3 regions of the Streptomyces sp. NPDC054863 genome follow, and region 1 is predicted to be linked to each of the others. Evidence: riboswitches for the same ligand, from Rfam matches in the RefSeq annotation. Region 1 holds a riboswitch; each other region holds the start of a gene.
What was found. Region 1 has a riboswitch for cobalamin ahead of ACWGIG_RS02650 (CbtB domain-containing protein). Riboswitches for the same ligand answer to the same signal wherever they lie in the genome.

Region 2: linked by a shared signal. The riboswitch ahead of ACWGIG_RS16680 (ribonucleoside-diphosphate reductase subunit alpha) and the one ahead of ACWGIG_RS02650 (CbtB domain-containing protein) in region 1 are both predicted to bind cobalamin.
Region 3: linked by a shared signal. The riboswitch ahead of ACWGIG_RS24340 (ABC transporter substrate-binding protein) and the one ahead of ACWGIG_RS02650 (CbtB domain-containing protein) in region 1 are both predicted to bind cobalamin.

What each region holds. Positions count from the first base shown of each region.
Region 1 covers NZ_JBSGZD010000006.1:52,406-59,301, reverse strand. Annotated here, with positions in the region: gene ACWGIG_RS02665 (hypothetical protein) at 1-336, shown strand, start outside; gene ACWGIG_RS02660 (class F sortase) at 468-1,121, shown strand; gene ACWGIG_RS02655 (CbtA family protein) at 1,094-1,882, opposite strand; gene ACWGIG_RS02650 (CbtB domain-containing protein) at 1,900-2,118, opposite strand; cobalamin riboswitch at 2,154-2,313, opposite strand; gene ACWGIG_RS02645 (GAF and ANTAR domain-containing protein) at 2,597-3,412, opposite strand; gene ACWGIG_RS02640 (GAF and ANTAR domain-containing protein) at 3,471-4,223, opposite strand; gene ACWGIG_RS02635 (glycoside hydrolase family 6 protein) at 4,551-5,567, shown strand; gene ACWGIG_RS02630 (galactose oxidase-like domain-containing protein) at 5,666-6,896, opposite strand, start outside.
Region 2 covers NZ_JBSGZD010000077.1:15,367-22,262, reverse strand. Annotated here, with positions in the region: gene ACWGIG_RS16695 (carbon starvation CstA family protein) at 1-1,172, shown strand, start outside; gene ACWGIG_RS16690 (YbdD/YjiX family protein) at 1,169-1,372, shown strand; gene ACWGIG_RS16685 (GNAT family N-acetyltransferase) at 1,471-1,971, shown strand; cobalamin riboswitch at 2,048-2,171, shown strand; gene ACWGIG_RS16680 (ribonucleoside-diphosphate reductase subunit alpha) at 2,314-4,710, shown strand; gene ACWGIG_RS16675 (ribonucleotide-diphosphate reductase subunit beta) at 4,710-5,726, shown strand; gene ACWGIG_RS16670 (hypothetical protein) at 5,736-5,957, opposite strand; gene ACWGIG_RS16665 (helix-turn-helix domain-containing protein) at 6,039-6,896, shown strand, end outside.
Region 3 covers NZ_JBSGZD010000155.1:459-7,354, reverse strand. Annotated here, with positions in the region: gene ACWGIG_RS24355 (DUF2017 domain-containing protein) at 1-227, shown strand, start outside; gene ACWGIG_RS24350 (amino acid permease) at 596-2,050, shown strand; gene ACWGIG_RS24345 (Mov34/MPN/PAD-1 family protein) at 2,158-2,574, shown strand; cobalamin riboswitch at 2,584-2,729, shown strand; gene ACWGIG_RS24340 (ABC transporter substrate-binding protein) at 2,770-3,774, shown strand; gene ACWGIG_RS24335 (FecCD family ABC transporter permease) at 3,781-4,827, shown strand; gene ACWGIG_RS24330 (ABC transporter ATP-binding protein) at 5,035-5,808, shown strand; gene ACWGIG_RS24325 (putative leader peptide) at 5,878-5,988, shown strand; gene ACWGIG_RS24320 (MoaD/ThiS family protein) at 6,086-6,364, shown strand; gene ACWGIG_RS24315 (PLP-dependent cysteine synthase family protein) at 6,366-6,896, shown strand, end outside.

The DNA of each region.
Region 1 (6,896 bases):
TCGGAGGCGTTCTCCTCGCCCGTGTACTTCAATCCCGGCAACGGCGGCGGCGGTCTGTTCGCCGAGGCGCGGATCCGTTCCGACGCCCAGGGCCGCGACTACAGCATCCACGTCAAGTGCGAGGACGGCTCGGGCCAGGCCAACGGCAACGTCACCGTCGTCCACCACAGGACCGAACCGACCGCCCCCGTCCGCGCGGGCGGCGGCGGCACCGCCCTGGCCGCCGAGTCCGACGGCCCCGGCACCTCGCACACCCTGATCGGCCTCGGCCTCGCGGGTGCGGCAGCCATCGCCATCGCCGGACGCTCGGTACGCCGCCGCAACTCCTCCCGCTAGAGGAGCGCCCCTCAGGAGGCGCCCCGTAAGGGGCGCGGGGAACTGCGCGCCCAGCCACAACGAACCCGCGCGAAGCACGACGGGAGCACACCACCTTGAGCACCGACCACCCCGCTTCCGGCAAGGGCCGGATGCTCACCGGCATCGCCTGGGCGGTGCTGCTCCTCGGACTGTGGCTGTGGGGCCGCGACATCACCAACGGCCCGAGCGGCAATGCCGCTCCGACCACCGGTGACGTGGCCGCGGTGGGACGCCCACTGCTACAGGTCGAACTGCCCGACGCGCACGAACCGGTCGCGGGCGTGCGCCCCGGCCGCCTCGACGTCCCCTCGCTCGGCATCGGGGCGCCGGTCGGCCCGCGCGGCCTCGACGCCGACGGCGCGGTCGACCCGCCGCCGTACGACCAGCCGCGAGAGGTCGGCTGGTACCGCGACGGCGCCCGCCCCGGAGCGAGCGGCGTCGCGCTGCTCGTGGGACACGTCGACACCAGGAGCAAGCCGGCCGTGTTCTACGGCCTCAGCTCCGCCCGCCCCGGCGAGCAGGTCAAGATCACCGGGTCGGACGGATCGGTCACCGAATTCACCATCGAGGACGTCCAGGTCTTCAGCCGCGACAAGTTCGACGCGAAGAAGGCGTACGGGCCGCGCGAGGCCGGCCGCGCCGAACTGCGACTGATCACCTGCGGCGGTACCTACGACCACAACGCCCGCTCCTACACGGCCAATGTGGTCGTCTCCGCCTATCTGACGGGCGTCACTCAGGCCCCGGCAGCCGCCAAGTCATGAGCGGGGGCAGGGGAGTCTGCCTTCTTCGCGGCACGTAGCCCCAGCCCGCCGAAGACCGCCGCGAACACGGCCCACAGCAGTAGCTGCGACCCGAGCGACAGCACCCGGAAGTCCCACAACAGCGTTGCGGGTACGGGGACTTCGTCCGGATTGCCCGGCAGCAGGAACAGCACGGCGAGCGTGGCGGCCCCGGTCAGGAACACCGCACCGTGCCGCAGCGGCTCCGGCTTCCGGGCCAGCCGTACGTACCACTGCCAGGCGAGCAGCATGCCGAGGATGCCGATCACGACGGCTGCCAGCCACAACTGCTGCCGCTCGCCGACCGTGTTGGCGTCACCGACGCCGGGCGGGGCCGCCGGGTAGCGCAGCCCCGGCAGCAGGGCCACCGCGACGAAGGCCGCCGCGCAGAACGCGAGGGCGCGCGGCCAGGCCCGTACGAGATATCCCGTACGACGGTGGACCAGCGCGTACGCGACCGCGAACAGCGCGCCCAGTGCCAGGCCCGCGACGATCGCCGTGATGACGAGGCCGAAGTGCTGCTGGCCGCGCGTGAAGAGCTCCTCGTGGTGCTCGGCGACCGCACCGGCCGCCGCGTGGGCGTGCTCGGCGGCCTCCTCCTTGGCCGAGCGCGCCTCTTCGAGGACGATCGCCCGGTCCATCACCGGTTCCGCGAGCAGCAGCGAGAAGAGGCCCGTGACCAGGCCGGCGACCCCGCCCGCCGCGACGCCGCGGCCGAGCAGGGTGAGAGTGGGGTTGCTCATGGTGCGCGCGTCCCCGATCAGTGGCAAGGGGCACCGAAGAGGTGCCTGCCGTCGTGCGAGAACTCGTGCAGGTAGCTGCCGGTCGCGGAGATGATGTGGCCGTTGTCCATGAACACGGCGTACAGCGCGATCAGCGCGACGATCACGGCAGCGGCCAGGATCAGCAGATCCCGGGTGCGGGTGGTCGCCGACGCCAGGTCGGTGGACCGTGCGGACTGCTGGGCAGACGCAGACATGTCGGGTGAGCCTCCTTCTGGGGTTTCCACGCCCCGAAGCAGGAGGACGACGGGTCAGTTCCTGACTTCCACACCCTTGTGGGGGATGTGGTCACAGTGGCGGGACCGCCCCGGAATCGCACCGGAGTTCCTGTTCACCGTCGCCTCGAAGTGTGGAGTTGTCCTCCGGAGAGTCCCAGTCCGGCTGTGCACTGTCAACAGGCCCAAGAGGGCTGCGGCGGCGGGGAAGTACCTGGCCCGGCCGACTGCTCGCTCCCCCCGGAGCCGTCGGCCGGGCTGGTCCTCGACCGCGCGCGCACGAACTGCGGGAGAAGCCCGGCGCAGTCGCGGGAGGTTCTGGGAAAACCAACTCGGATTGCGGGCCGGGGGCTGGGGCCGCATCACCACTCTAGAGGGGTGAAGCTCCGTTCTCCAGAGGGTAATTGACGCAATGTCACAGCAAAGTAGCTACGGGTGTCGCCCGGTGGTCGCGGTCGGGTCAGAGTGGACCCATTTTTCCGTCCTTGTCCAGGGCGAGGGGCGTCGCGGGGGTTTCCTTACGGGACTTCGTGCGCGGCTTCGTGCGGATCTCCTCCGAGTCCAGCGTTCCCCGTACGATGTCCAGCGCCATCTCCGACAGCGCCAGCTGATTGCGCCGCGCGTACGCCCGCATCTCGCTGAACGCCTCGTCCATCGAGACCGTCCACCGTTCGGAGAGCATCCCCTTGGCCTGCTCCAGGCGCACCCGGCTGGTCAGCGCCGACTGGAGCTGCCCGGCGAGCAACTCACCCTGGCGGACGGTGCGCTGCTGGAGGATGCCGATGGTCGCGGCGTCCGCGAGGGCCTGGGCCAGCTCGACGTCGCCGGGGCTCAGCTCCAGCCTGGGCGTGGTGACGAACAGGTTCAGGGCGCCGATCACCGTCTCGCGCAGCCGCAGCGGGATCGCGTACGTGGAGAGGAACCCGTACTCCCGGGCGCGCGGCGTGAACACCGGCCAGCGCTCCAGGACCTCCGGGGTGTCCAGGGAGACCGGCAGGACGACCGTACGGCTGCGGAAGCAGTCCAGGCAGGGGCCCTCGTCGTGCTGGATCTCCAGCAGGTCGAGCAGCCAGGCGCGCTCGTCGGACGAGGCCGCGGTCTGCAGCCGGCCGCGCTGGTCGACCAGCATCAGCCCGGCGGCCGACACGTCGAGCAGCTCCACGCAGCGGGCGGCCAGCCGCTGGAGGAACTCGATCACGTCGAAGTCGTCGACCAGAGTGTCGGCGAGCTCGACGAAGGCCGTCGCGATCTTCCGTTCGCGCACGCTGCTGTCCATGCCTGTCACCTACATCTGTCGTGCTGCCGGGTGGGGCGCCCGGAGCGCTTCCCATGAGTCATCGTGCCGTTCCCGATCCGTCGCCCTCGCGCAGTGCTCCGTCGGGGGTGAAACGCAGCCGCCGCGCCACCACATCCCTGGCCACTTCCAGGATGGGCTCTTCGGCGGCGTATGCATATGCGCGCAGTCGTACGAGAGCTGCCGCCGGGGGCACCCCGAGCCGTACCGAGATCATTCCGGTGGCCTGGTGCACCTCCGCCCGGTACAGCGTGGCGTCCGTCGCGAGCCAGCCGCCCGAGCCGGGCGCGGCGGACTCCGCACTGCCCAGCAGGGTCAGGGTCAGCGCGTCCGCGAACACCAGCAGATCGGCCAACGCCCGCCCGCCCAGTGGGCCGGGCTCGGCCCGGTGGCAGGTCAGGGACCCCACCAGGATCGCACCGATCTGCAGCGGTGCGGAGAACACCGCCCGCACCCCGAGCTTCTCGGCGCCGGGCAGGAAACCCGGCCAGCGCTCCCGCGGCACCTGCACCAGGTCGCTCTCCAGGACGAGCCGGCCGGTGCGCAGCGCGTCCGTGCCAGGACCCTCGCCGAGCGTGAACTGGAGGTCTTCGAGGGCGACGCCCACCGGACCGGAGAACCAGACGGGCTCGCCGCCGGCGTTCTGCTCCGAAGGGACACCGCCGGAGAGCGTGACGGCCAGCCCGTCCACTCCCAGTACGTCGGCGCAGTGGCGGGCGAAGAACTCGTCGAGTCCGGCTGTGTGGCGGACCGCCAGCTCGTCGAGCAGGGCGGTCAAGCGGGTGCTGACCACGCCCTCCTCCTGAAGTGCTCTGTGCGGGGCGCTACGAAGTGTGATGGAAGTGTGCTGCAACGAGGTCTGAAGTGTGTCGGCAAGGCTGTCTCATCGTATCCGTGTGTCCTCGAACAAGCTGACTGAACGCGGTGCCACAGGATTTCCACGAAGCAGGGCACGCCTCGTGGGGCCGGGGGCCGGTGTGTCAGGATTGGATTCGACCGGATCTGTCCGGGCAGGGGCGCCTGGGGGGCTGCCTCGGAATTCCTTTCCACTTCGAGACGGTCACCTTCGAGAGGTCTTCGAGAAGGTCGGTCTTCGCAAAAGGCGCCCAAGGGGGAGTCGATGTACGGCAGTTACAGCGGACGTGTGCGAGCAGTGGGAGCGGTCGCGGTGGGGGCCGCGCTGCTCCTGACGGGCTGCACCTCGGGGGGCGAAGGGGGCGACGGCGGGACCGCGGGGAAGAATCCGCCGGTTTCCCAGCTGCCCAAGGGAGACGACCCGTACTGGGTCAACCCGGACGCCAAGGCGGCCAAGGCACTCGCCGACGAGGGCGAATCGGGCAAGCAGGAACTGATCAAGAAGATCGCCCAGCAGCCGGCCGGCGAATGGCTGATCCCGGAGAACGCCAAGGAGCAGGCCAAGGGCTTCACCGAGGCCGCCGCGAAGGCCGACCGCGAGGCGATCCTGGTCGTCTACAACATCCCGCACCGCGACTGCGGCAACTTCTCCGGCGGCGGCGCCGCCGACGGCAACGCGTACCGGGCCTTCATCAAGGAGGTCGCCGAGGGCATCGGCGACCGCCCGGCCACCGTGATCCTGGAGCCGGACGCGGTGCTGCACCTGGTCGACCAGTGCACCCCGGAGAAGTTCCACGAGGAGCGCTACGACCTCCTCAAGGGCGCCATCAAGACGCTGAAGCAGCAGCCGAGGACCAAGGTCTACCTGGACGCGGGCAACGCGGGCTGGGGCAAGCCGGACCAGATCTTCGAGCCGCTGAAGTGGTCGGGCATCGAGCAGGCCGACGGCTTCTCGGTGAACGTCTCCAACTTCTACTCCACCGAGGACAGCAAGAAGTACGGCAAGGAGCTCTCCGCGAAGGTGGGCAACAAGCCGTTCGTCATCGACACCAGCCGCAACGGCAACGGGCCCTACACCCAGGGCGACCCGAAGGAACGCTGGTGCAACCCGCCGGGCCGGGCGCTGGGCGAGGCCCCCACCACGAACACCGGCGACAAGCAGGTGCACGCCTTCCTGTGGGTCAAGCGCCCCGGTGAGTCCGACGGCGAGTGCAAGGGCGGCCCGCAGGCCGGCCGCTGGTTCGCGGACTACGCGCTGGAGCTGGCGAAGAACGCCAAGTAGATCTCCGTACCAGCACGATCTCCGTACCAGAACGAGTAAGGGGCGCCCTCCCAGGAGGGTGCCCCTTACTCATGTGCGCGGTGCGTGGTGTGCCGTGGTTAAGGAACCTCGACCCAGACCGCCTCGGAAGGCGTGCCCTGGTCGTCCGTCACGAACAGCATGTAGTGCCCGGAAGGCACCAGCGCGCGGTTCGCCGGGACGGTGACCGTGATGCCGTCGGCCGTCTTCTTGACGTCCAGCGCGATGCTGCGCTGGTCCATGTCCGTCATGTGCGTGACGGAGCTCGGCCGCATCAGCTTCGCCGTCTTGATCGACGCCGCGTGCTGCGACTTGAAGGTGCCGGAGGCGCCCCGTGCGATCTTCTTCGGCCCGTCGGAGAGCTTGGGCCGCGAGTCGCGGTAGAGGTACGGCGGGGTGTAGATCTCGATGCGCTGCTCGAAGACGCCCGGCCGGGTGTTGGCCTTGTCCGAGTAGAGCGAGTCGGAACCCGCGATCATGACCCGTCCGTCCGGCAGCAGCACCGAGCCCGAGTGGTAGTTGCGCCCCACGTTCGGGTCCGCGAGCCGCTTGAACTGGTTGGACTTGGGGTCGTACGTACGCGCCTCGCGGATGTTGGAGTCGCTGCGCCCTCGGTAGTCCTCGGAGCCGCCGGTGACCAGCACCGTGTCGTCCGGCATCAGCGAGGCGCTGGGGTAGCGGGTGCCCTTGTCCAGCGAAGGCCCGTCCTTGAAGGCCGGGTTGGGCATCTTGGTGTCGACCAGCCGGGTCTTCTCCGAGGACTTCTCGGACTCGCCGACGCCGCCACCGCCGATGACCATGAACTTCTGGTCCTGCGCGGGCGGCAGCATGACCGAGGCCGAGGTCTCCAGCTGGTCCGGGTCGCTCATGCCCGGGACCTTCTTGAAGCTGTTGTTGTCGAGGTTCCAGATGCCGGGCTCGCGGCCGACGTCGGCCGGGCCGTAACCGGCGTTGGAGCCCGAGTAGAAGAGCTTGCCGTCGTCGAGCAGGAACAGCGAGGGGTAGGTCGGCAGCCGCCGCTCGAAGCCCGTGTACTTCCAGGTCTTCGTCTTCGGGTTGTAGATCTCGTCCTTGCCCGGGACGATCTGGCCGATCTCGTCGAGACCGGACGTCGCCAGGACCTTGCCGTCCTTGAGCGTGGTCAGCGACGGGTACCAGCGGGCTTCCTTCATCGGGTCGACCGGGACGTACTTCTCCGTGTCCGGGTCGAACTCGTAGGCCTCCCTGATGCCCTGGAAGTCCTTCTTGTCCAGGGCCAGCTTCTGCGCTATGCCGTACGTGTTGCGGGCGTCGGTGGGCTTCAGACCGGCG
Region 2 (6,896 bases), on a different contig from region 1:
TCACCATCGCGTGCGGCGCGCTCTCCGGCTTCCACGCGCTGATCTCCTCGGGCACCACCCCGAAGATGATCCAGAAGGAGACGCAGATCCGGACGATCGGCTACGGCTCGATGCTGGTCGAGTCGTTCGTCGCGATCATGGCGCTGATCGCCGCCTGCATCATCGACCCCGGTCTGTACTTCGCGATCAACGCACCCGCGGGCGTGGTCGGCGACACCGTCCAGGCGGCCTCCGCGGCGGTCGGCAACCTCGGATTCACCATCTCCCCCGAGCAGTTGGCGCAGGCCGCCAAGGACGTGGAGGAGGCCAGCCTGCTGCACCGTACGGGCGGTGCGCCGACCTTCGCGCTCGGCCTCTCGGAGATCTTCTCGGCGGCCTTCGGCGGCGCCGCGATGAAGGCCTTCTGGTACCACTTCGCGATCATGTTCGAGGCGCTGTTCATCCTGACCACGCTCGACGCCGGTACGCGCGTGGGCCGCTTCATGCTCCAGGACATGCTGGGCAACGTCTACAAGCCGTTCAAGAACGTCAGCTGGAAGCCCGGCGTCTGGATCGCCAGCGCGATCGTCGTCCTCGCCTGGGGCTACTTCCTGTGGGTCGGCGTGCACGACCCGCTCGGCGGCATCAACCAGCTCTTCCCGCTGTTCGGCATCGCCAACCAGCTGCTGGCCGCCGTCGCGCTCGCCGTCTGCACCACGCTGCTGATCAAGTCGGGCCGCCTCAAGTACGCCTGGGTGACGGCCGTTCCGCTCCTCTGGGACGTGGCGGTCACCCTCACCGCGAGCTGGCAGAAGATCTTCTCCGCCGACCCGAGGGTGGGCTTCTTCGCCCAGCGCGACGTCTACCAGAGCGCGCTCGACAAGGGCCTCGACACGTTCAAACTCGCCAAGAACCGCGATCAGATGGAGACCATCGTCACCAACTCCACGGTGGACGGCATCCTTTCGATCCTGTTCGCCGTACTGATCGTGGTCGTGCTCTTCGAGGCCTGCCGCGCCTGCCTCAAGGCGATCCGCAACCCGGCCGGCGTCAAGCTCAGCGAGACCCCGTACGTCGAGTCGAAGATCGTCGCCCCCGCCTCCCTCTTCGCCACCAAGGAGGAGAAGGCGGAGCTGGTCGCGGCCGGCACCGGCCCGGAGGGCGGCCCGGTCAAGGAGGAGAGCAAGGCATGAGCACCGCGGCACTCCGGCAGCGCATGTCCCGACTGCGCTGGTACGTACGGGAATTCACCGGCGAAGCGGCATACGACCGGTATGTCGCACACGCCAGGTCGCACGATCCGGACGCCGCCGTGATGTCCCGCCGCACCTTCGAACGCAGCAGGACCGACGCCCGCGAGGGCGACCCCCGCAAGGGCTTCCGCTGCTGCTGAGCAGCAGCACCCGCCTGCACGGCGTGGCCGTACGGCCCGGCGTCCTGCCCCTCGAAACGGGGTGGGACGCCGGGCCGTCCGCGTTGCACACTCCCCCCATGAACATTCACATCCGCCCCGCCGAACCCGCCGAACACTCCGAAGCGGGCGAAATCACCGCCCGCGCCTACCTCGACGACGGCCACCTCAGCGGTGGCGAGGACAACCCGTACGCGGCAGTCCTGCGCGACGCCGCGTCCCGCGCCGAGAAGGCCGAACTGCTGGTCGCCGTCGACGCCGCCGGGACTCTCCTGGGGACCGTCACCTATGCTCCCCGGGGCAGCTCCCTCCAGGACGTCGCCGGCACCGGCGAGGCCGAATTCCGCATGCTCGCGGTCGCGCACGACGGCCGGGGACGCGGGGCGGGCGAGAGCCTCGTACGGGCCTGCATCGACCGCGCACGGGCCGAGGAAGGGGTCGTACGGCTGGTGATGTCGACCCAGCCGACGATGCTCGGCGCGCAACGGATCTACGAGCGCCTGGGCTTCGTACGAGTGCCCGAAAGGGACTGGGAACCGGTGCCCGGACTGAGCCTTTTGACGTACGAAATGGGGCTCTAGCCCACTTCCACTAGTGAAGTACTACGGCGCGCGACACAAGATGTGGTGGGTTCTTCAACGAGGACCCACCACATGTATGCTCGTGCTCGCTGTCGCCGCAGGGGAATCCGGTGAGAATCCGGAACTGTCCCGCAACGGTGTGTCATGTGCGCTTTTGCGTACCGCCAAGTCCGAGGACCTGCCGACAGCGCATCCGGCTCGACCGAACCGGATACCGATACGTCCGGGCCTCGCGGTTGGGCCGGTGGACGCCAGGTGACGCGTGCCCTTTCCCGGGTGCCGTGTGCCCGCGCGCCCCCGCTCCTCCCCCAGGCCCCGCGCCGAGCGAGGGAGAGCCCCCACGTGACCATCGCGCCAGTCGATCCGGCCACCGCACCACAGTCCCAGGACCACCAGGACGCGCCCGGGACCGCGCTCCTGCGCACCCTGACCGACCTGACCGCCGACCTTCCCGACACCGACCCCGGCCGGGTCGCCGCCGCCGCCCTGCGCGGTCGCAACGCGCGCTCGGACGCCGCCGAACTGCGCTCGCTCGCCACCGAGTCCGCAGCGGGCCTCATCTCCGAGGACCCGGCGTACTCGCGCCTCGCCGCCCGCCTCCTCGCCCGTACGATCCGGGACGAAGCGGCCACCCAGGGCGTGAACTGCTTCTCCGAGTCCGTCGCCGTCGGTCACCGCGAAGGGCTCATCGCGGACCGTACGGCCGACTTCGTCACCAAGCACGCGGCGGCGCTCGACGAGCTGATCGACCTCGAAGGCGACGACCGCTTCGAGTACTTCGGTCTGCGGACCGTCTACAGCCGCTACCTCCTCCGTCACCCGATCACCCGCCAGGTCGTCGAGACCCCGCAGCACTTCATGCTGCGGGTGGCCTCCGGCCTCGCCGAGGACGACAGCGAGCGGGCTCTCGCCGAGGTCGCCTCCCTGTACCGCCTGATGAGCCGCCTGGACTACCTCCCGTCCTCGCCGACGCTCTTCAACTCCGGCACCCGCCACCCCCAGATGTCGTCCTGCTACCTCCTCGACTCCCCGATGGACGAGCTGGACTCGATCTACGACCGCTACCACCAGGTCGCGCGCCTCTCCAAGCACGCCGGCGGCATCGGTCTCTCGTACTCCCGCATCCGCGCCCGCGGCTCCCTGATCCGCGGCACCAACGGGCACTCCAACGGCATCGTGCCGTTCCTGAAGACCCTGGACGCCTCGGTCGCGGCCGTGAACCAGGGCGGCCGGCGCAAGGGCGCCGCCGCCGTCTACCTGGAGACCTGGCACGCGGACGTCGAGGAGTTCCTGGAGCTCCGCGACAACACCGGCGAGGACGCCCGCCGTACGCACAACCTCAACCTCGCCCACTGGATCCCGGACGAGTTCATGCGCCGCGTCGACCAGGACGGCACCTGGTCCCTCTTCTCCCCCGCCGACGTCCCCGAGCTGGTCGACCTGTGGGGCGACGAGTTCGACGCCGCGTACCGCAAGGCGGAGGCCGCGGGTCTCGCGAAGAAGTCGATGCCGGCCCGTGAGCTGTACGGCCGCATGATGCGCACCCTCGCGCAGACCGGCAACGGCTGGATCACCTTCAAGGACGCCTCCAACCGCACCGCCAACCAGACGGCGGAGCCCGGCCACACGGTCCACTCCTCCAACCTGTGCACCGAGATCCTGGAGGTCACCAACGACGGCGAGACCGCCGTCTGCAACCTCGGCTCGGTCAACATGGGCGCCTTCGTGGACGTCGCGACCCGCGACATCGACTGGGACCGCCTCGACGAGACCGTCCGCACCGCCGTCACCTTCCTCGACCGCGTCGTCGACATCAACTTCTACCCGACCGAGCAGGCCGGGAACTCCAACTCGCGCTGGCGCCCGGTCGGCCTGGGCGCCATGGGCCTCCAGGACGTCTTCTTCCAGCTGAAGATGCCGTTCGACTCCCCCGAGGCCGCCGCGCTCTCCACGAAGATCGCCGAGCGCATCATGCTCGCTTCGTACGAGGCGTCCTGCGACCTCGCCGAGCGCTCGGGCCCCCTCCCCGCCTGGGAGAAGACCCGCACCGCCCGCGGCGTCCTGCACCCCGACCACTACGGCGTCCAGGTCACCTGGCCCGAGCGCTGGGACGCCCTGCGTGCCCGCATCGCCAAGACGGGCATGCGCAACTCGCTCCTCCTGGCCATCGCGCCGACGGCGACCATCGCCTCCATCGCGGGCGTCTACGAGTGCATCGAGCCGCAGGTCTCCAACCTCTTCAAGCGCGAGACGCTCTCCGGCGAGTTCCTCCAGGTCAACTCCTACCTGGTCCGCGACCTCAAGGAGCTGGGCGTCTGGGACGCGCAGACCCGCGAGGCGCTCCGTGAAGCCTCCGGCTCGGTCCAGGGCTTCAACTGGATCCCGGCCGAGGTCCGCGACCTGTACCGCACCGCGTGGGAGATCCCGCAGCGCGGCCTGATCGACATGGCGGCGGCCCGCACCCCGTACCTCGACCAGTCCCAGTCCCTGAACCTCTTCCTCGAAACGCCCACCATCGGCAAGCTCAGCTCGATGTACGCGTACGCCTGGAAGAAGGGCCTGAAGACGACGTACTACCTGCGCTCGCGCCCCGCCACCCGGATCGCCCGCGCCGCCGGCTCGCAGGCTTCCGCCGCGGCCCCGGCCCCCACCGCCGCCCTCCCCGCCCAGCAGGTGACGGACGCCGAAGCGCTCGCCTGCTCCCTCGAAAACCCCGAGTCCTGCGAGGCCTGTCAGTAATGAGCACCAACCACCGGAAGAACCTTCTCGACCCGGGCTTCGAACTCACCCTCCGCCCCATGCGCTACCCGGACTTCTACGAGCGCTACCGGGACGCGATCAAGAACACCTGGACCGTCGAGGAGGTCGACCTCCACTCGGACGTCGCCGACCTGGCGAAGCTGACGCCGGGCGAGCAGCACATGATCGGCCGTCTGGTCGCGTTCTTCGCGACCGGCGACTCGATCGTCTCCAACAACCTGGTGCTGACGCTCTACAAGCACATCAACTCCCCCGAAGCGCGGCTCTACCTCTCGCGCCAGCTCTTCGAGGAGGCCGTGCACGTCCAGTTCTACTTGACGCTGCTCGACACCTACCTGCCCGACCCGGAGGACCGCGCCGCGGCCTTCGACGCGGTCGAGGAGATCCCCTCGATCCGCGAGAAGGCGCAGTTCTGCTTCAAGTGGATCAACGAGGTCGAGAAGCTCGACCGCCTGGAGACGAAGGCCGACCGCCGCCGCTTCCTGCTCAACCTGATCTGCTTCGCGGCGTGCATCGAGGGCCTGTTCTTCTACGGCGCCTTCGCGTACGTCTACTGGTTCCGCTCGCGCGGTCTGCTGCACGGGCTGGCGACGGGGACGAACTGGGTCTTCCGGGACGAAACCATGCACATGAACTTCGCGTTCGAGGTCGTGGACACCGTCCGCAAGGAGGAGCCCGAGCTCTTCGACGACGAGCTCCAGCAGCAGGTCACCGACATGCTGAAGGAGGCGGTCGCCGCCGAGCTCCAGTTCGGCCGTGACCTGTGCGGCGAGGGCCTGCCGGGCATGAACACCGAGTCCATGCGCGAGTACCTGGAGTGCGTCGCCGACCAGCGCCTGGAGCGCCTCGGCTTCCCGAAGATCTACGGGTCGTCCAACCCGTTCTCCTTCATGGAGCTCCAGGGCGTCCAGGAGCTGACGAACTTCTTCGAGCGCCGCCCGTCGGCGTACCAGGTGGCCGTGGAAGGCACCGTCGGGTTCGACGACGACTTCTAGCAGCACCTTCTAGGCGGCGCGGCTGTAGCTGTGCTCGGGGCGGGCCGGGATTCCTTCGGGGGTCCCGGCCCTTCCCTTTTGCGTCCGCCCCGTTTCCGTCCGCTCCGCGTTGCGGAGCTGCCGGTCGATCCGCAGGTCCCGCGCGTGCCCGACGAGCGAGGGAAGGGCGAGGAGGACGAAGACGAAGGTGACGCCGAGGATGTCCAGGAAGGTACTGGTGTCTGTGTTCATGCCTCCACTCTCGTCCGGCGCAGCAAGATTGATGAGTGGCAGGACTGTCACCATTCATCGAATTACTGCCACACTGGCTCCATGCTGAAAAACGTGGCCGTCGCGCTCGTCGACGGAGTGAATCCCTTCGAACTCGGCGTCCTGTGCGAGGTGTTCGGCATCGACCGCAGCGAAGAAGGCCTGCCCGTCTACGACTTCGCCGTCTGCGCGGTCGAGCAGCGTGAACTCACCTCCCGTTCGGGCGCGTTCACCATCAACGTCCCGCACGGTCTGGACCGGCTCGAAGAGGCCGACCTGATCGCGATCCCCGCCGACCAGCACTGCGAGGCCCGCACCTATCCGGAACCGCTGCTCGCCGCCCTGCGGCGCGGCGTCGAGCGGGGGGCCCGGGTGCTCAGCGTCTGCTCGGGCGCGTTCGTACTGGGCGCGGCAGGGCTGCTCGACGGCCGCCGCTGCACCACCCACTGGCGGCACGTCGACGAGCTGGCCCGCCGTTTCCCCAAGGCCCGGCTCGAACCCGACGTGCTGTACGTCGACGAGGGCCCGGTCATCACCTCCGCGGGGACCGCGGCGGGCATCGACGCCTGTCTGCATCTCGTACGGCAGGAGGACGGGCCCGAGGTCGCGAACACCATCGCGCGGCGCATGGTGGTGCCGCCGCACCGGGACGGCGGCCAGGCCCAGTACATCGAGCGCCCGCTCACCCGCACCCGCTGCGACACGGTCGGCGAGGTGCTGGCCTGGATGGAACGGCACCTCGAACTCGACCTGACGGTCGAGCAGTTGGCCGAGCGCGCCCACATGTCGCCACGTACCTTCGCCCGCCGCTTCCAGCAGGAGACCGGCACCACTCCGTACCGCTGGGTGCTGCGTCAACGGGTGCTGCTGGCCCAGCGGTTGCTGGAGGCGACGGACGAGACGATCGACACGATCGCGGGG
Region 3 (6,896 bases), on a different contig from region 1:
GCGAGAGCGGCCTCGTACTGAAACTGACGCCCGAGGAGTCCCGGCGCTGGCTCGGCACGCTCAACGACCTGCGCCTCACCATCGCGTCCCGGCTGGAGATCACCGAGGAGGACGAGAGCGACATGCTCTTCCACCTTCCGGACGAGGATCCGCGCAAGCCGATGGTGATGGCGTACCTGTGGCTGGGCGGGCTCCAGGAGACCCTGGTCGAGACCCTGATGCCGTGATCGGCGTATCACTCCTCGAAACGTACGTACCAACCCCCGAAACGTAAGCGTTCGCTCAGCGGACGCTCAAATCCGAATAACGATCGGGTTACCTCCCCTGTGTGCTTTGCCGCCGCAGGGGAGTTTTGTCTGCTTTTTCCTGTGCAATAGGGCACAAAGCGCTAGTCGATCACCGCGCCGAGCGTGATAGATCTGCACGACCACCCACGGACGCCACCCCTGTCCCGTGGGGGCGCTGACGCCGGAGGAACCCGGCGATGCACTCCATCCACATCCGGGGGCACACGCCCCGATCAAGGATCGTCACAGTCGGTCCGAGCCGCGCACCTTGCGATACGGCCGGATCGCATGGAGAAAGGCGCACCACCATGACCTCAGTGCAGGTCGACAGCAAGCCGGGCGACGGCAGTGAGGCCGAGGACGCGCAGGGCGAGTCCGGCGAGGGCTATCAGCGAGGACTCGGCGCCCGCCAGATCCAGATGATCGCCATCGGCGGCGCCATCGGCACCGGCCTCTTCCTCGGCGCGGGCAAGGGCATCTCCAAGGCGGGACCCAGCCTGATCCTCGCGTACGCCATCGCGGGCCTGGTCATCTTCTTCATCATGCGGGCGCTCGGCGAGCTGCTGATGTACCGCCCGGTGTCCGGCTCCTTCTCGGAGTACGCACGCGAATTCCTCGGCCCCTTCTTCGGGTTCGTGACCGGCTGGACGTACTGGCTCTTCTGGGTCGTCACCGGCATCACGGAAGTCACGGCCGCCTCCGAGTACATGCAGTACTGGACGAAGGACGCGACCGGCTGGATCAATCAGCCGCAGTGGGTCTTCGCGCTCGTCTTCACGGTCATCCTCTTCGGCGCCAACCTGATCTCGGTGAAGCTCTTCGGCGAGCTGGAGTTCTGGTTCTCGATGGTCAAGGTGACGGCCATCATCGGCATGATCCTGATCTGCGCCGGCATCCTGACCGTCGGCTTCTCCGACGCCGGTGACACCGCCTCCGTGTCCCTGCTGTGGTCCGAGGGCGGGTTCTTCCCCAAGGGCATCGGCTCGACGCTGATGACGCTCCAGATGGTCATGTTCGCCTTCCTCGCCGTCGAGCTGGTCGGTGTGACCGCGGGCGAGTCCAAGGACCCGAAGACCGTGCTGCCGAAGGCCATCAACACCGTCCCGTGGCGCATCGCCGTCTTCTACGTCGGCGCGCTGATCATGATCCTGTCGGTCGTGCCGTGGACGCACTTCCAGCCGGGCGTCTCCCCCTTCGTCGCGGCCTTCGAGAAGATGGGTCTCGGCGTCGGCGCCGCGATCGTGAACTTCGTGGTGCTGACGGCGGCGCTGTCCTCCTGCAACTCCGGCATGTACTCCACCGGGCGCATGCTGCGCGACCTCGCCCTCAACGGCCAGGCGCCGAAGTTCTTCACCAAGCTGACGGCGCGCGGGCTGCCGCTGGCCGGTACGTCCTTCTCCGCCGCCCTGATGCTGGTCGGCGTGTGGATCAACTACCAGTGGCCGGGCGAGGCGTTCAACTACGTCGTCTCCTTCGCGACCATCTCCGGCATGTGGGCCTGGATCATGATCCTCTGCTCCCAGATCCGCTACCGGAAGCTGTCGGACGCGGGCGTGCTCCCGAAGTCCTCGTTCCGCGCCCCGGGCGCCCCGTGGACCAGCTGGTTCGCGCTGCTCTTCATCGGCATGGTCATCGTGCTGATGGGCATCGACAAGGACGCCAGGATCTCGCTGTACTGCGCGCCGGTGTGGGCGCTGCTGCTGGGGGTCTCGTACCTGGTCATGAAGGCGAAGAGCCCGGAGAAGTTCGCCGCCAAGAAGTAGCTTCCCGGCGAGCGCGGCCCGACGGCTTCCCGACGGGCGTCTCGCCATCCGGTCCCGTCCGTACCATCCCTCGGTACGGGCGGGACCGTTTGCATATCCTGGCCCGCATGCTGACCATTTCCCGGACCCTGCACGACCAGATCGTCGCCCACGCGCGCGCCGACCACCCCGACGAGGCCTGCGGCGTGGTCGCGGGCCCGGAGGGCACCGGCCGCCCCGAGCGCTTCGTCCCGATGCTGAACGCCGCCCGCTCTCCCACGTTCTACGAATTCGACTCGGGCGATCTGCTCAAGCTCTACCGGGAGATGGACGACCGCGACGAGGAGCCGGTGATCGTCTACCACTCGCACACGGCGACCGAGGCCTACCCGTCCCGTACGGACGTCACGTACGCCAACGAGCCCGGCGCGCACTACGTCCTGGTCTCCACCGCCGACACCGACGGCGCGGGCCCCTTCCAGTTCCGCTCGTACCGGATCGTGGACGGCGTGATCACGGAGGAAGACGTGCAGATCACCGACTGACGGCCACGCGCAGGGCGGGACGCGCCGGGTGAGAGACTGTGCGCGACTTGGGCGGCAGGACCCAGGAAGCCGGTGCGAATCCGGCACGGTCCCGCCACTGTGACCAGATTCCCGTGATCTGGAAGCCAGGAACTGACCTGCCGCCTCCCACGCACCACCAGGGGACGAGGTAATCCCCGGAGGAGGCCCACCGCCATGCCCGTACCCGTGCCCCGTCGCACCCGTACCGCGCTCGTCATATCCGCCGCCCTGCTCCCGCTGACGCTCACCGCCTGCGGCGGAGCCGATGCGAAGCAGGACGACACCAAGGCCGCGAAGGCCGCCGCCGGCTTTCCGTACACCGTCGAGAACTGCGGCGTGAAGACCACCTTCACCAAGGCCCCCGAGCGCGCGCTGCCCATGAACCAGCACGCCACCGAGGTGCTCCTGGAGCTGGGCCTGGCGAAGTCGGTCACCGGCAGTGCCTACCTCGACGACAAGGTCCTCCCGAAGTACGCCGCCGACTACGCCAAGATCCCGGTCGTCGCCAAGGAGTACCCCTCCAAGGAGAAGCTCCTCGCCGCCGACCCCGACTTCGTCTACGGCGGTTACGCCTCCGCCTTCGACGCCAAGCAGGGCCGCAGCCGCGACGACCTGAAGAAGTCCGGCATCGCCTCCCGCCTCAACATCGAGTACTGCACCGAGGGCTCCAGCGCCGTCGACGACATCTACCGGGAGGTCGCCGAGGTCGGCCGGACCTTCGGCGTCGGCGCCCGCGCGGACAAGTGGGTCGCGGACGCGAAGAAGACCATCGACTCCACCGCCGCACAGCTCAAGGCCGTCGAGCCGGTCAGCGTCTTCGCGTACGACAGCGGCGACAAGACCGCCCAGACGTCCGGCGGCAAGGGCATGGCCAACGAGATGATCACCCGCGCGGGCGGCAAGAACGTCATGGCGGACATCCCCAAGTCCTTCACCGACGCCTCCTGGGAACAGGTCGTCACCCGCAAGCCCGACGTCATCATGATCATCGACTACGGGTCGACGACCGTCGAGCAGAAGAAGAAGCGGCTGCTTCAGGACCCGGCGCTGAAGGACGTACCGGCCGTCAAGAACAAGCGGTTCGCGGTGATGCCGCTGTCCGAGATCCTCGTCGGCGTCCGCGCCCCCGCCGCCATCGAACGCCTCGCCCTCCAGCTCCACCCCGAGCTCAAGAAGTAACCGGCCGTGGGCTGCAAGACCCCGCCCGCACGCGGGCCGCTGCGCTACACCCTCGTCCTGACGGTCCTCGCCGCCGCCCTCGCGGCGGCGATGACCGCCGGGCTCGCACTCGGACAGGTCCGGATCCCGGCGGGACAGGTCCTCGACATCGTCACCGGCGGCGCCGAGCCGAGCCCCTTCCGCACGATCGTCCTCGACGTACGGATGCCGCGCGTGCTGCTCGGGGCGATCGTCGGGGCCGGGCTCGCGGTGGTGGGCACCGTCCTCCAGGCGCTCGTACGCAACCCGCTCGCCGACCCGTACCTGCTGGGGATCTCCTCGGGGGCGTCGGCGGGCGTCGTGCTCGTCATCGTCTTCGGGATCGGCAGCGGTCTCGGGCTCGCGACCACCGTCACCATGCCGGCCGGAGCCTTCGCCGGGTCGCTGCTCGCGCTCGTCCTCGTCTACACCCTCGCCCGGCGCGGCGGACAGATGACCGGCACCCGGCTCGTCCTCGCCGGGGTCGCCGTCGCGTACATCCTGTCCGCGCTGACCAGCCTCGTCATGGTCACCTCCGCGAAGCGCGAGCACTTCCAGGAGGCCATGTACTGGACGCTGGGTGGGCTGGGGAGTGCGCGGTGGGACATGCTGCTGCTGCCCGCCGTGGTCCTCGCCGCCGGGACCGTGCTGCTCGTCGCGCTCGCCAGGCCGCTGGACCTGATGCTGGTGGGGGAGGAGGGCGCGACCGTGCTCGGGCTCGACACCTCGCGCTTCCGGGCCGCCGTATTCGTACTGTCGTCGCTGGTCACGGGCGTGCTGGTGTCCGTCTCCGGGGCGATCGGCTTCATCGGCCTGCTCGTCCCGCACGCGGCCCGGATGCTCGTCGGTGCTTCGCACCGGACGCTGCTGCCGGTCGTGGCGCTTGCCGGGGCGGCCTTTCTGGTCCTCGCGGACCTCGCGGCGCGGGTCATCGCCGAGCCGCAGGACATTCCGGTCGGCATTCTCACCGCGCTCATCGGGGGGCCGTTCTTTCTTTGGCTGCTGCGGAGGCGGCCGGAGGGGGCGCCGGCGTGAAGGCGTCCCGTCCGGGGGTGGGTTGCTGTTCAGGCCGCTGCGCGGGGCATTTCTCCCCTCCCCGCCCCTTCCCTGAAGCGCTGGCCGCGCGGCTGGGCCGTTGTATCTGCGGGTGCGTCTTGGCTGGGCGCGCCCGCGCGGCGGAGCCGCACAGGCAACACAGCCCCGCGCCCCTAAAAGCGTGCCCCTAAAGGAAGGAGTGTCGGCATGAGCCAGCTACGTACGGAAGGGCTCTCGTACGGCATCGACGGGCGGCACCTCGTCGACTCCGTCGACATCGAGGCCCGCCCCGGCGAGACCGTCGGCCTCGTCGGGCCCAACGGGAGCGGGAAGACCACCCTGCTGCGCTGCGTGTACGGCACCCTCGCCCCCACCCACGGCCGCGCCCTCCTCGACGGCGAGGACCTGCACGCCATGGGAGCCAAGAAGCGTGCGCAGCGCCTCGCCACCGTCCCGCAGGACGGCCAGGCCGTCTTCGAGCTGTCCGTGCGCGAGGTCGTCGCCATGGGCCGCTCCCCGCACAAGAAGTTCTGGGAGGCCGACACCGCCGCCGACGCCGTGCTCGTACGGAACGCACTGGAGAGGGTCCAGATCGCCGACCTGGAGGGCCGCCCCTTCCCCTCCCTCTCCGGCGGCGAACGCCAACGCGCCCTCGTCGCAAGGGCGTTGGTCCAGGAACCCGCCCTCGTCGTTCTCGACGAACCCACCAACCACCTCGACATCCGCCACCAGCTCGAAGTCCTCTCCCTGATACGGGACCTGGGCACCACGAACCTCCTCGCCCTGCACGACCTCAACCTCGCCGCGTACTACTGCGACCGCCTCTACGTCCTCAACGCCGGCCGCATCGTCGCCGACGGCACCCCGGAAGAGGTCCTCACCCCCGACCTCCTCAAGCAGGTGTACGGGGTGAACGCCGAGGTCAGCATGCATCCGACGACCGGCGCACCGACGGTCGTCTACCTCCCGACGTCCACCTGACGAACACATTCGTCCCGAAGACTGAGATCGCATGCCGGGAATCGGGCCGGGAATCTATACGATGACCGCATGGTTGCCCACGACGTGACAGCGAAGACGACGCCGAGCAGCACCGTGCTGCTCGTTGCGCGCCTGCACGTCGACCTGTGCAGGCTCGACAGCGCCATCTGTACGGCCTGACGCGCGTACCTCCGCGCCAGCGACGCACGCCCCTCGCGCGGGGGAGCACAGCCGCGCGCCCTTCCCACGCACGCTCTCCCTGACTGGAGCCCACGCCATGGCCATCGAGGTCCGTATCCCCACCATCCTCCGCACCCACACCGGCGGCGCGAAGGCCGTCGAGGGCAGCGGCGCCACCCTCGCCGACCTCTTCGCCGACCTGGAGAGCCGTCACGCCGGCATCCAGGAGCGCATCGTCGACAAGGGCGAGCTGCGCCGCTTCGTGAACGTGTACCTCAACGACGAGGACGTCCGCTTCCTCGACGGCATTACCACCAAGCTGACCGACGGCGACAGCGTCACGATCCTGCCCGCCGTCGCGGGCGGCTCCCGCTGACATGCGGTACGACTCCCCGCTGGCCGCCGTCGGCAACACCCCGCTCGTACGCCTGCCCAGGCTCTCGCCCTCCGCCGACGTACGCATCTGGGCCAAGCTGGAGGACCGCAACCCGACCGGCTCGATCAAGGACCGCCCCGCGCTCCACATGGTCGAGCAGGCCGAGAAGGACGGCCGCCTCACCCCCGGCTGCACCATCCTGGAACCCACCAGCGGCAACACCGGCATCTCGCTGGCCATGGCCGCGAAGCTCAAGGGCTACCGCATCGTCTGCGTGATGCCCGAGAACACCTCGCAGGAACGCCGCGAGCTGCTCGCCATGTGGGGCGCCGAGATCATCCCCTCCCCGGCGGCGGGGGGCTCCAACACGGCCGTACGCGTCGCCAAGGAGCTCGCCGCCGAGCACCCGGACTGGGTGATGCTCTACCAGTACGGCAACCCGGACAACGCGGGCGCCCACTACGCCACCACGGGCCCCGAGATCCTCACCGACCTCCCCTCGATCACCCATTTCGTCGCGGGCCTGGGCACC